2 regions of the Streptomyces sp. NPDC002602 genome follow, and region 2 is predicted to be linked to the other one. Evidence: predicted binding sites of a transcription regulator. Region 2 holds the regulator's gene; the other holds the start of a gene.

Region 1 (5,090 bases), on a different contig from region 2:
TCTTCGCCTGCGCCGAGTGTTTCGGACCGCTCGAAGTCGCCTACGACCTGCCGACCGGTGACCCCGAGGCGCTGCGCGCCGCGATCGAGGCCGGCCCGAACAACATCTGGCGCTACGCGCCGCTGCTGCCCGTCCCGGCCGACGTGGCCTCCAAGCCGAGCCTGAACCCCGGTTTCACCAAGCTCGTGGACGCCGAGAACCTGGCCAAGGAGCTGGGCGTCACCGGCAAGCTCTACGTCAAGGACGACTCCGGCAACCCGACGCACTCCTTCAAGGACCGCGTCGTCGCCATCGCCGTCGAGGCCGCCCGCGCCTTCGGCTTCACCACCCTCTCCTGCTCCTCCACGGGCAACCTGGCCGGAGCCGTCGGCGCCGCTGCCGCCCGCGCCGGCTTCCGGTCCTGCGTGTTCATCCCGCACGACCTGGAGCAGGGCAAGGTCGTCATGGCCGGCGTCTACGGCGGCGACCTGGTCGGCATCGAGGGCAACTACGACGACGTCAACCGCTTCTGCTCCGAGCTCATCGGCGACCCGCTCGGCGAGGGCTGGGGCTTCGTCAACGTCAACCTGCGCCCGTACTACGGCGAGGGCTCCAAGACCCTCGCGTACGAGATCTGCGAGCAGCTCGGCTGGGAGCTGCCCGACCAGATCGTCATCCCGATCGCGTCCGGCTCGCAGCTGACGAAGATCGACAAGGGCCTCCAGGAGCTGATCAGGCTCGGCCTCGTCGAGGACAGGCCGTACAAGATCTTCGGCGCCCAGGCCGAGGGCTGCTCGCCCGTCTCCACCGCCTTCAAGGCCGGCCACGAGGTGGTCCGCCCGCAGAAGCCGAACACCATCGCCAAGTCCCTCGCCATCGGCAACCCGGCGGACGGCCCGTACGTCCTGGACATCGCCCGCCGCACCGGCGGCTACGTCGAGGACGTCAACGACGAGCAGGTCGTCGAGGCCATCAAGATCCTCGCGCAGACCGAGGGCATCTTCGCCGAGACCGCGGGCGGCGTGACCGTCGGCGTGACGAAGAAGCTCATCGACAACGGGCAGCTCGACCCCGCGCTGACCACGGTCATCCTGAACACGGGTGACGGTCTCAAGACCCTGGAGGCGGTGGCCGCGGACAGCGGGCAGACCGCCACCATCCGCCCGAGCCTGGACGCGTTCCGCGCCGCCGGCCTGGCCTGACCCTCCCCCCGTACTCCGGAAAGGCAGTAGCGCCATGAGCGTCAACGTCCGCATCCCCACCATCCTGCGCACCTACACCGGCGGCCGGGCCGAGGTGTCCGCCGAGGGCGCGACCCTCTCCGAGGTCATCGAGTCCCTGGAGAAGAGCCACCCGGGCATCGCCGCCCGCGTCCTGGACGACCAGGGCAAGCTGCGCCGCTTCGTGAACGTCTATGTCAACGACGACGACGTGCGCTTCGAGGGCGGGCTGCAGACGGCGACGCCCGACGGCGCCGGCATCTCGATCATTCCGGCGGTCGCGGGCGGCTGCTGACCCGTCCCGGACTTCCACGACGGACTTCCGCCGGGACTTCCGCGGGCACTTCCGCGGGCACTTCCGCCGAGCGTCGTCCGTCGACGAAGAGCAAACAGAATTGCCCCCTCCGCCGATAAGCGGAGGGGGCAATTCTGGTTGATTGGGCGCGGTAGAGTTGGGGAAGTCCCCTCCGCCGTACTTGCCCGCCGCATATGAGCGGGCCGCCGGATGGTTGACATTGAGTCAACATGCAAGCGCGCTATGGGTCTTTGGTGCCGAATGTCAGGCCCGAGTTGCCCGGCCATATGCCAAATTTTCACTCTATTTCAATGTTTCCTCGTGTCCTGAATTCTCGTCGGAATGACCTGTTGCACACAGCACTGGTGCGGATACATTCAGCCGCGGTCGAGGCGTTCCGGCGCAAGTTCTGACCCGGGTCCGCGAAGTGCGGTCCTGCGCAAGGGCCAGTAATAGGGGAGTTAGGCATGGCTCAGGGCACCGTCAAGTGGTTCAACGCGGAGAAGGGCTACGGCTTCATCGCGGTCGACGGTGGTGCGGATGTGTTCGTCCACTACAGCGCCATCCAGATGGACGGGTACCGCACCCTTGAAGAGGGTCAGCGGGTCGAGTTCGAGATCTCGCAGGGCCAGAAGGGTCCGCAGGCGGACATGGTCAAGCTCGCACTCGGCTAGTCCCGGCGCGATCGACCACCGACGTACAGACAACGAGGGGCCCACATCCTGGACAAGGGATGTGGGCCCCTCGTGCGTGACCCCGTCCGACCGGCGCGTTCGCGGGGTGTTGCCCGAAGCCGCTTGCACTCGCGGGGGTCGAGTGCTAATCATTGGCGTTAGCACTCTCCAGGTGAGAGTGCTACTCAACGAGGACCGGGCCGGTGAGGCTCGCAGGGTCCGGCGGGAAGGAACCGCCGGGCTCGCTGGCCGTCCGTCGCGGGCGCGGGCGCGGTCCGGAGCAATCCACCCCTGTCCGGGAGGACCACTTCAGATGGCCAAGATCATTGCGTTCAACGAGGAGGCCCGGCGCGGTCTCGAGCGTGGGATGAACCAGCTCGCCGACGCCGTCAAGGTCACCCTTGGCCCCAAGGGTCGCAACGTCGTCCTTGAGAAGAAGTGGGGCGCCCCCACGATCACCAACGATGGTGTCTCCATCGCCAAGGAGATCGAGCTCGAGGACCCGTACGAGAAGATCGGCGCCGAGCTGGTCAAGGAAGTCGCCAAGAAGACGGACGACGTCGCCGGCGACGGTACGACCACCGCCACCGTGCTCGCCCAGGCTCTCGTACGCGAGGGTCTGCGCAACGTGGCCGCCGGCGCCAACCCGATGGCCCTCAAGCGTGGCATCGAGAAGGCCGTCGAGGCCGTCTCCGCCGCCCTGCTCTCGCAGGCCAAGGACGTCGAGACCAAGGAGCAGATCGCCTCCACGGCCTCCATCTCCGCCGCCGACACCCAGATCGGCGAGCTCATCGCCGAGGCGATGGACAAGGTCGGCAAGGAAGGCGTCATCACCGTCGAGGAGTCGCAGACCTTCGGTCTGGAGCTCGAGCTCACCGAGGGCATGCGCTTCGACAAGGGCTACATCTCGGCGTACTTCGCCACCGACATGGAGCGCATGGAGTCGTCCCTCGACGACCCGTACATCCTGATCGTCAACTCCAAGATCGGCTCGGTCAAGGACCTGCTGCCGCTCCTGGAGAAGGTCATGCAGTCCGGCAAGCCGCTGCTGATCATCGCCGAGGACGTCGAGGGCGAGGCCCTGTCGACCCTGGTCGTCAACAAGATCCGCGGCACCTTCAAGTCCGTCGCCGTCAAGGCCCCGGGCTTCGGTGACCGTCGCAAGGCCATGCTCGGTGACATCGCCATCCTCACGGGCGGCACGGTCATCTCCGAGGAGGTCGGCCTCAAGCTGGAGAACGCCGGTCTCGACCTGCTCGGCCGCGCCCGCAAGGTCGTCATCACCAAGGACGAGACCACCATCGTCGACGGTGCCGGTGACAGCGACCAGGTCCAGGGTCGCGTCAACCAGATCCGCGCCGAGATCGAGAACTCCGACTCGGACTACGACCGCGAGAAGCTCCAGGAGCGCCTCGCGAAGCTGGCCGGCGGCGTGGCCGTCATCAAGGCCGGCGCCGCGACCGAGGTCGAGCTCAAGGAGCGCAAGCACCGCATCGAGGACGCCGTTCGCAACGCGAAGGCGGCCGTCGAAGAGGGCATCGTCGCCGGCGGTGGCGTGGCCCTCCTCCAGGCCTCCGCGGTCTTCGAGAAGCTGGAGCTCACGGGTGACGAGGCCACCGGCGCCAACGCCGTGCGCCTGGCCCTGGAGGCCCCGCTGAAGCAGATCGCCGTCAACGGTGGTCTCGAAGGCGGCGTCGTCGTCGAGAAGGTGCGCAACCTGCCCATCGGTCACGGCCTGAACGCCGCGACCGGCGAGTACGTCGACATGATCGCCGAGGGCATCATCGACCCGGCGAAGGTCACGCGCTCCGCGCTGCAGAACGCCGCGTCGATCGCCGCGCTGTTCCTGACGACCGAGGCCGTCATCGCCGACAAGCCCGAGAAGGCCGGTGCCCCCGCGGGCGGCGGCATGCCGGGCGGTGACATGGACTTCTGATCCGCCTCCGGCAGATCGGCAGTTCCGTTCGCGTTCCGAAGGCGGCACCCCCGTGGGGGTGCCGCCTTCGGGCGTTCCGCGGGGCGGACGCGGGGGCGTCGGGAGTGCCGCTGGTGGTTGACTGGACGGATGACTGACGTGTTCATCAAGATCTGTGGGCTGCGGACCGCGCGGGACGTCGCCGCCGCCGTCGACGCCGGGGCCGATGCCGTCGGGTTCGTCTTCGCGCCCGGCAGCCCGCGTACGGTCGACGTCGCCACGGCGCGCGAACTCGCCGCCCGGGTGCCGGCCGGGATCCTCACGGTCGGGGTGTTCCGCGGGCAGTCGGTGGAGGAGGTCGGGCGGCTGACGCGGGAGAGCGGGGTGCGCTCCGTACAACTGCACGGCGACGAGGGGCCCGAGTACTACGAGGAACTGCGCGCGGAGGGCCGGACGCTGATCCGCGCGACGGCCGCCGCCGTCGCCGCCGCGGGGGAGTACGGCGAGGACCTGCTGCTGATCGACGCACCGGACCCGGGCTCGGGCAAGCCCTGGAACTGGGGCTCGGCGGAGTTCACCGCACCCGAGGGCCGCTGGCTCCTGGCGGGCGGGCTGACCCCGGGCACCGTGCGCGAGGCGCTGGCGACCACCGGGGCGTGGGGCGTGGACGTGTCCAGCGGGGTGGAACGGGAGCGCGGGGTCAAGTCCCCCGAGCTGATCCGCGCGTTCATCGAGGCCGTGCGGGGCTGAACCCGGCCGGCGCACCCCGGCGCACCCCGGCGCAGGTCGTTGCCGAATGAAGTCATGTGATTACTCTCGGCAAGATTTATGTGTGCGGGTACAGGTCGGATGGGCATGCCACAGGCATGGACACGGACATGTTCGGATGGTTGCGGCGCCTGACCCGCCGCCTCGCCCCGGGGGACGGTGGCGGTGGCGCCGCGGTGTACTCGCCGCGCCGCGCCCCCGCCTTCACCGCCGACTTCGCCTCGCCCACCCAGTGGATC
Region 2 (5,090 bases):
GCCGCCGGCCAGGAAGCCCAGCCCGCCCGCCTCGCACACCGCGGCGGCCAGCGGCGGACAGGAGGCGCCGCCCGCCATGGGCGCCTGCACGATCGGGTAAGGGGTGAGACCGTTCGGCGAGGAGGACATGGACTGCATCGTGCCACGTCCCCGCGCACCGGGCCGAATCATCGCATTCGCCTGGCATAGTCCGCCTGCGAAGTCGCTCGACCCCGTGTCGCACCCCGCCCCGCACGGCATCGAGCCCGACCCGGGACATCCCCGGATCGGGCTCGTGCGAGAGGGTGCGTGCGGCCGGTCAGCGGCCGTTGAACGCGTCCTTCAGGCGGCTGAACAGGCCCTGCTGGCCCGGCGCGAACTGGCCCATCGGCCGCTCCTCGCCGCGCAGCTTCGCGAGCTGGCGCAGCAGGTCCTCCTGCTGGGCGTCCAGCTTGCCGGGGGTGGTGACCTCGACGTGGACGATCAGGTCGCCGCGCCCGCCGCCGCGCAGGTGCGTGACGCCGCGCCCGTGCAGCGGGATCGCCTGCCCGGAGCCGGTGCCGGGCCGGATGTCGATCTCCTCCAGGCCGTCGAGCGTCTCCAGCGGGCATTTGGTGCCCAGGGCCGCCGCCGTCATGGGGAGGGTGACCGTGCAGTGCAGGTCGTCCCCGCGCCGTTGGAAGGTCGGGTGCGGCAGCTCGTGGATCTCCACGTACAGGTCGCCGGCGGGGCCGCCGCCGGGGCCGACCTCGCCCTCGCCCGCGAGCTGGATGCGGGTGCCGTTCTCGACACCGGCGGGGATCTTGACCGTGAGGCTGCGGCGGGACCGCACCCGTCCGTCGCCCGCGCACTCGGGGCACGGGGTGGGGACCACGGTGCCGAAGCCCTGGCACTGCGGGCAGGGCCGCGAGGTCATGACCTGGCCCAGGAAGGACCGGGTGACCTGCGAGACCTCACCGCGACCGCGACACATGTCACACGTCTGCGCCGAGGTGCCGGGGGCGGCGCCCTCACCGGAGCAGGTCGTGCAGACCACGGCCGTGTCGACCTGGATGTCCTTGGTCGTCCCGAAGGCCGCCTCGTCCAGTTCCAGGTCGAGGCGGATCATGGCGTCCTGGCCTCGGCGGGTCCGCGAGCGCGGTCCGCGCTGCTGGGACTGACCGAAGAAGGCGTCCATGATGTCGGAGAAGTTGCCGAAGCCACCCGCCCCGAATCCGCCCGCGCCGCCGCCGCCCGAGGAGGACAGCGGGTCGCCGCCGAGGTCGTAGACCTGCTTCTTCTGCGGGTCCGAGAGCACCTCGTAGGCCGCGTTGATCTCCTTGAAGCGCTCCTGCGTCTTCGGATCCGGATTCACGTCCGGGTGGAGTTCGCGGGCGAGGCGACGGAAGGCCTTCTTGATCTCGTCCTGCGATGCGTCGCGGCGCACGCCGAGAACGGCGTAGTAGTCCGTGGCCACTTACGACTCCGCCAGGATCTGTCCGACGTAACGTGCCACTGCGCGTACCGCTCCCATCGTTCCGGGGTAGTCCATGCGGGTCGGTCCGACCACGCCGAGTTTGGCGACTGCTTCGCCGCCCGAACCGTAGCCGACCGAGACGACGGACGTGGAGTTCAGTCCCTCGTAGGCATTCTCATGCCCGATCTTCACGGCCATCCCCGACTCGTTGGCCTCGCCCAGCAGCTTGAGGAGCACGACCTGCTCCTCCAGCGCTTCGAGCACCGGCCTGATCGTCAGGGGAAAGTCATGTCCGAACCGTGTGAGGTTGGCGGTGCCGCCGATCATCAGCCGCTCCTCCGCCTCCTCCACGAGCGTTTCGAGAAGGGTGTCGAGGACGGCCTTGACCGTCGCCCGGTCCTCGGTCTCGAAGGACTCCGGAAGGTCCTGTACCAGCGGCGGCACGTCGGTGAACCGACGGCCGACCACCCGGCTGTTGAGCCGCGCCCGCAGATCGGCGAGCGAGGTCTCCCCGAAGGGCGTCTGGCAGTCGACCAGCCGCTGCTCGACCCGCCCGGTGTCCGTGATCAACACGAGCATCAGGCGCGCGGGCGCCAACGACAGCAGCTCGACGTGCCGGACGGTGGAACGGGTCAGCGACGGGTACTGCACCACGGCGACCTGCCGGGTGAGCTGCGCGAGCAGCCGCACGGTGCGCCCCACGACGTCGTCGAGGTCGACGGCGCCGTCGAGGAAGTTCTGGATGGCCCGCCGCTCCGGCGTGGACAGCGGTTTGACCCCCGCCAGCTTGTCCACGAAGAGCCGGTAACCCTTGTCGGTGGGGATCCGACCGGCACTGGTGTGGGGTTGGGCGATGTAGCCCTCGTCCTCCAGCAGCGCCATGTCGTTGCGCACGGTGGCGGGCGAGACGCCGAGCCGGTGCCGCTCGGTGAGCGCCTTGGAGCCGACCGGCTCCTCCGTCCCGACGTAGTCCTGGACGATGGCGCGCAGCACCTCGAGCCTGCGTTCACTGAGCATCGCGCACACCTCCGGATGCGGTCGGTCTTCTTCGGTCGTCGTTCGGTCCCGTTGCGGGCCTTGTTGGCACTCTGCACATTCGAGTGCCAGAGATCCCCCGGTCAGTGTACGGCCGGGTGGTACGCGGGAGGCAAGGGCGGCCCGCCAGGGTAGCGTCACCGCATGGACGTGCAATGGGAAGAGGCGGGCTGGGAACGGCTGACCGGGCGGGTCGGACGGCGTCGTCTGCCGGTGTGGGACTGCACCGTGGGGCTGGTGGTGGGCGACGATTCGGTTCTTCTCGTCGATCCCGGTTCGTGCGTGCGCGAGGGTGCGCGGGTGCGGGCCGAGGCGGAGCGGCTGACCGGCCGGCACGTGACCCATATCGCATTCACGCACGGACATTTCGACCACGTACTGGGCGGCTCCGCCTTCACGGGCGCCGAGTTCCACGGCGCGGTCGGCCTGGACAAGGTGCTGTCGACGCCCACCGGCCGCGAGGAACTGCGGCACAGCGCGACCGCGCACGGCCTGGACGCGGCGGAGGCCGCGGAGGCCGCCGACCTGGTCGTGGCGCCGGGGCACCCGGTGTCGGGCGAACGGACGCTGGACCTGGGCGCCGTACAGGTGCTGCTCGCGAACCTCGGACCCGCGCACTCCCAGCACGACCTGGCGGTCTTCGTCCCGGGCGAACGGGAGGTCGTCTTCTGCGGGGACCTGGTCGAGGAGTCGGGCGAACCCCAGGCCGGCTCGGACGCGGTGCCCGGACAGTGGCCGGCGGCCCTGGACCGGCTGCTCTCGCTGGGCGGCGACGACGCACTGTACGTGCCGGGTCACGGAGCGGTGGTCGACGCGACCTTCGTCCGTGCGCAACGCGACACACTGGCAACGAGGTTCGGCGTGTCGAGGGCGTGAGCCCGGGCTCTCTCGTACGGTCGCCGGATGCGTGAGTACTCCCCCGACCTGACCCCGCCGTGGAAGCGCGCCAAGGCCGTGCCCGAGGTGCCGGCGGACCGCGACCTGGTCGTCGAGGTGGCCGGTACGGACTTCTGCGGGGCGGTGGTGGCCTGCGAGGCCGGCACGGTGACCCTGGAGGACCGCTTCGGCAAGCGGCGGGTGTTCCCGCTGGAGCCCCGCGGCTTCCTGCTGGACGGGGCGGTGGTCACCCTGACCCGTCCGTCCCGCGCCCCGGCCGCCCCGGCCCGTACGGCCTCGGGCTCGCTCGCCGTCCCCGGGGCCCGGGCCCGGGTGGCCCGGGCGGGCCGGATCTACGTCGAGGGCCGCCACGACGCCGAGCTGGTGGAGCGGGTCTGGGGCGACGACCTGCGCATCGAGGGCGTGGTCGTGGAGTACCTGGAGGGCATCGACGACCTGCCGACGATCGTGGCGGACTTCGCGCCGGCCGCGGACGCCCGGCTGGGGGTCCTGGTGGACCACCTGGTGCCGGGTTCGAAGGAGTCGCGGATCGCCGCCGAGGTCACCTCTCCGCACGTCCTGATCGTGGGCCATCCCTACGTGGACGTCTGGCAGGCGGTGAAACCGTCCGCCCTGGGCATCGCGGCCTGGCCGGTGATCCCGCGCGGGGAGGACTGGAAGACGGGCGTCTGCCGGGCGCTGGGCTGGCCGCCGAACACGGGCGCCGCCTGGCAGCACATCCTGTCCAGGGTGACCTCGTACCGCGACCTGGAGCCGACCCTGCTGGGCGCGGTGGAGCACCTGATCGACCACGTCACCGCCTGACGGGGCTCGGCCGGATCCGAAGAAGCCGGCCTAAGGGCTGTCCCGCAATCCCTGGCGGGCGCACGACGCCGGCCACGGCACCTCGCCGCGTTGTCGGAACACCCGAATACGCCCGGTATGAGGACGTCCCTCCGCCTTGCGATGCACCGCGTCCGACGCCGTGCGCTGATCCACCAGGGATTGCGGGACAGCCCTTAGTCCACCAGGTCGCGGACGACCGCGTCGGCCAGCAGCCGCCCCCGCAGGGTCAGCACGGCGTTCCCGGCCTCGTACGGGCCGGGGGCCAGCAGTCCGTCCGCCAGGGCGCGTCGGGACGACGCCAGGCCCGCGGGGGCCAGCAGCGACAGCGGAACGCCGTCCACGAGCCGCAGCTCCAGCAGGATCCGCTCGACGCGCCGGTCCTCGTCCGACAGGAGTTCGCGGCCCGCGCCCGGGGAACGGCCCTCGGCCAGCGCCGCGGCGTAGGCGCCGGGGTGCTTCACGTTCCACCAGCGCACCCCGCCCACGTGCGAGTGGGCGCCGGGGCCGGCCCCCCACCAGTCGGCGCCGCGCCAGTACAGCTCGTTGTGCAGGCAGCGCCCGGCCTCGGAGGTCGCCCAGTTCGACACCTCGTACCAGGAGTAGCCGGCCTCGGCCATCACCGAGTCGGCGATCAGGTACCGGTCGGCGTGCACGTCGTCGTCCGTCATCGGGACCTCGCCGCGACGGATCCGGCGGGCCAGCTGCGTGCCCTCCTCCACGATCAGCGCGTAGGCGCTGACGTGGTCCGGACCGGCCCCCAGCGCGGCGGCCAGCGTGGCCCGCCAGTCCTCGTCGGACTCGCCGGGCGTGCCGTAGATCAGGTCGAGGTTCACGTGCTCGAAGCCGGCCGCCCGCGCCTCCGCCACGCACGCCTCGGGGCGTCCGGGCGTGTGGGTGC

Evidence for each region. Region 2 encodes HrcA, which represses chaperone genes, less so after heat shock. Its sites were predicted from a motif close to TTNGCACTCNGNNNNNCNGAGTGCNAA; they were not measured.
Region 1: a site for HrcA is predicted at 2,291-2,317, ahead of groL (chaperonin GroEL). Genes of this name have one in related genera too.

What each region holds. Positions count from the first base shown of each region.
Region 1 is NZ_JBIAQX010000015.1:97,441-102,530, reverse strand. It holds gene thrC (threonine synthase) at 1-1,181, shown strand, start outside; gene ACFYW3_RS30180 (ubiquitin-like small modifier protein 1) at 1,216-1,494, shown strand; gene ACFYW3_RS30175 (cold-shock protein) at 1,962-2,168, shown strand; gene groL (chaperonin GroEL) at 2,482-4,104, shown strand; gene ACFYW3_RS30165 (phosphoribosylanthranilate isomerase) at 4,234-4,833, shown strand; gene ACFYW3_RS30160 (family 16 glycosylhydrolase) at 4,950-5,090, shown strand, end outside.
Region 2 is NZ_JBIAQX010000002.1:500,392-505,481, forward strand. It holds gene ACFYW3_RS07670 (nitronate monooxygenase) at 1-129, opposite strand, end outside; gene dnaJ (molecular chaperone DnaJ) at 299-1,435, opposite strand; gene hrcA (heat-inducible transcriptional repressor HrcA) at 1,436-2,452, opposite strand; gene ACFYW3_RS07685 (MBL fold metallo-hydrolase) at 2,615-3,346, shown strand; gene ACFYW3_RS07690 (DUF3097 domain-containing protein) at 3,374-4,171, shown strand; gene hemW (radical SAM family heme chaperone HemW) at 4,366-5,090, opposite strand, start outside.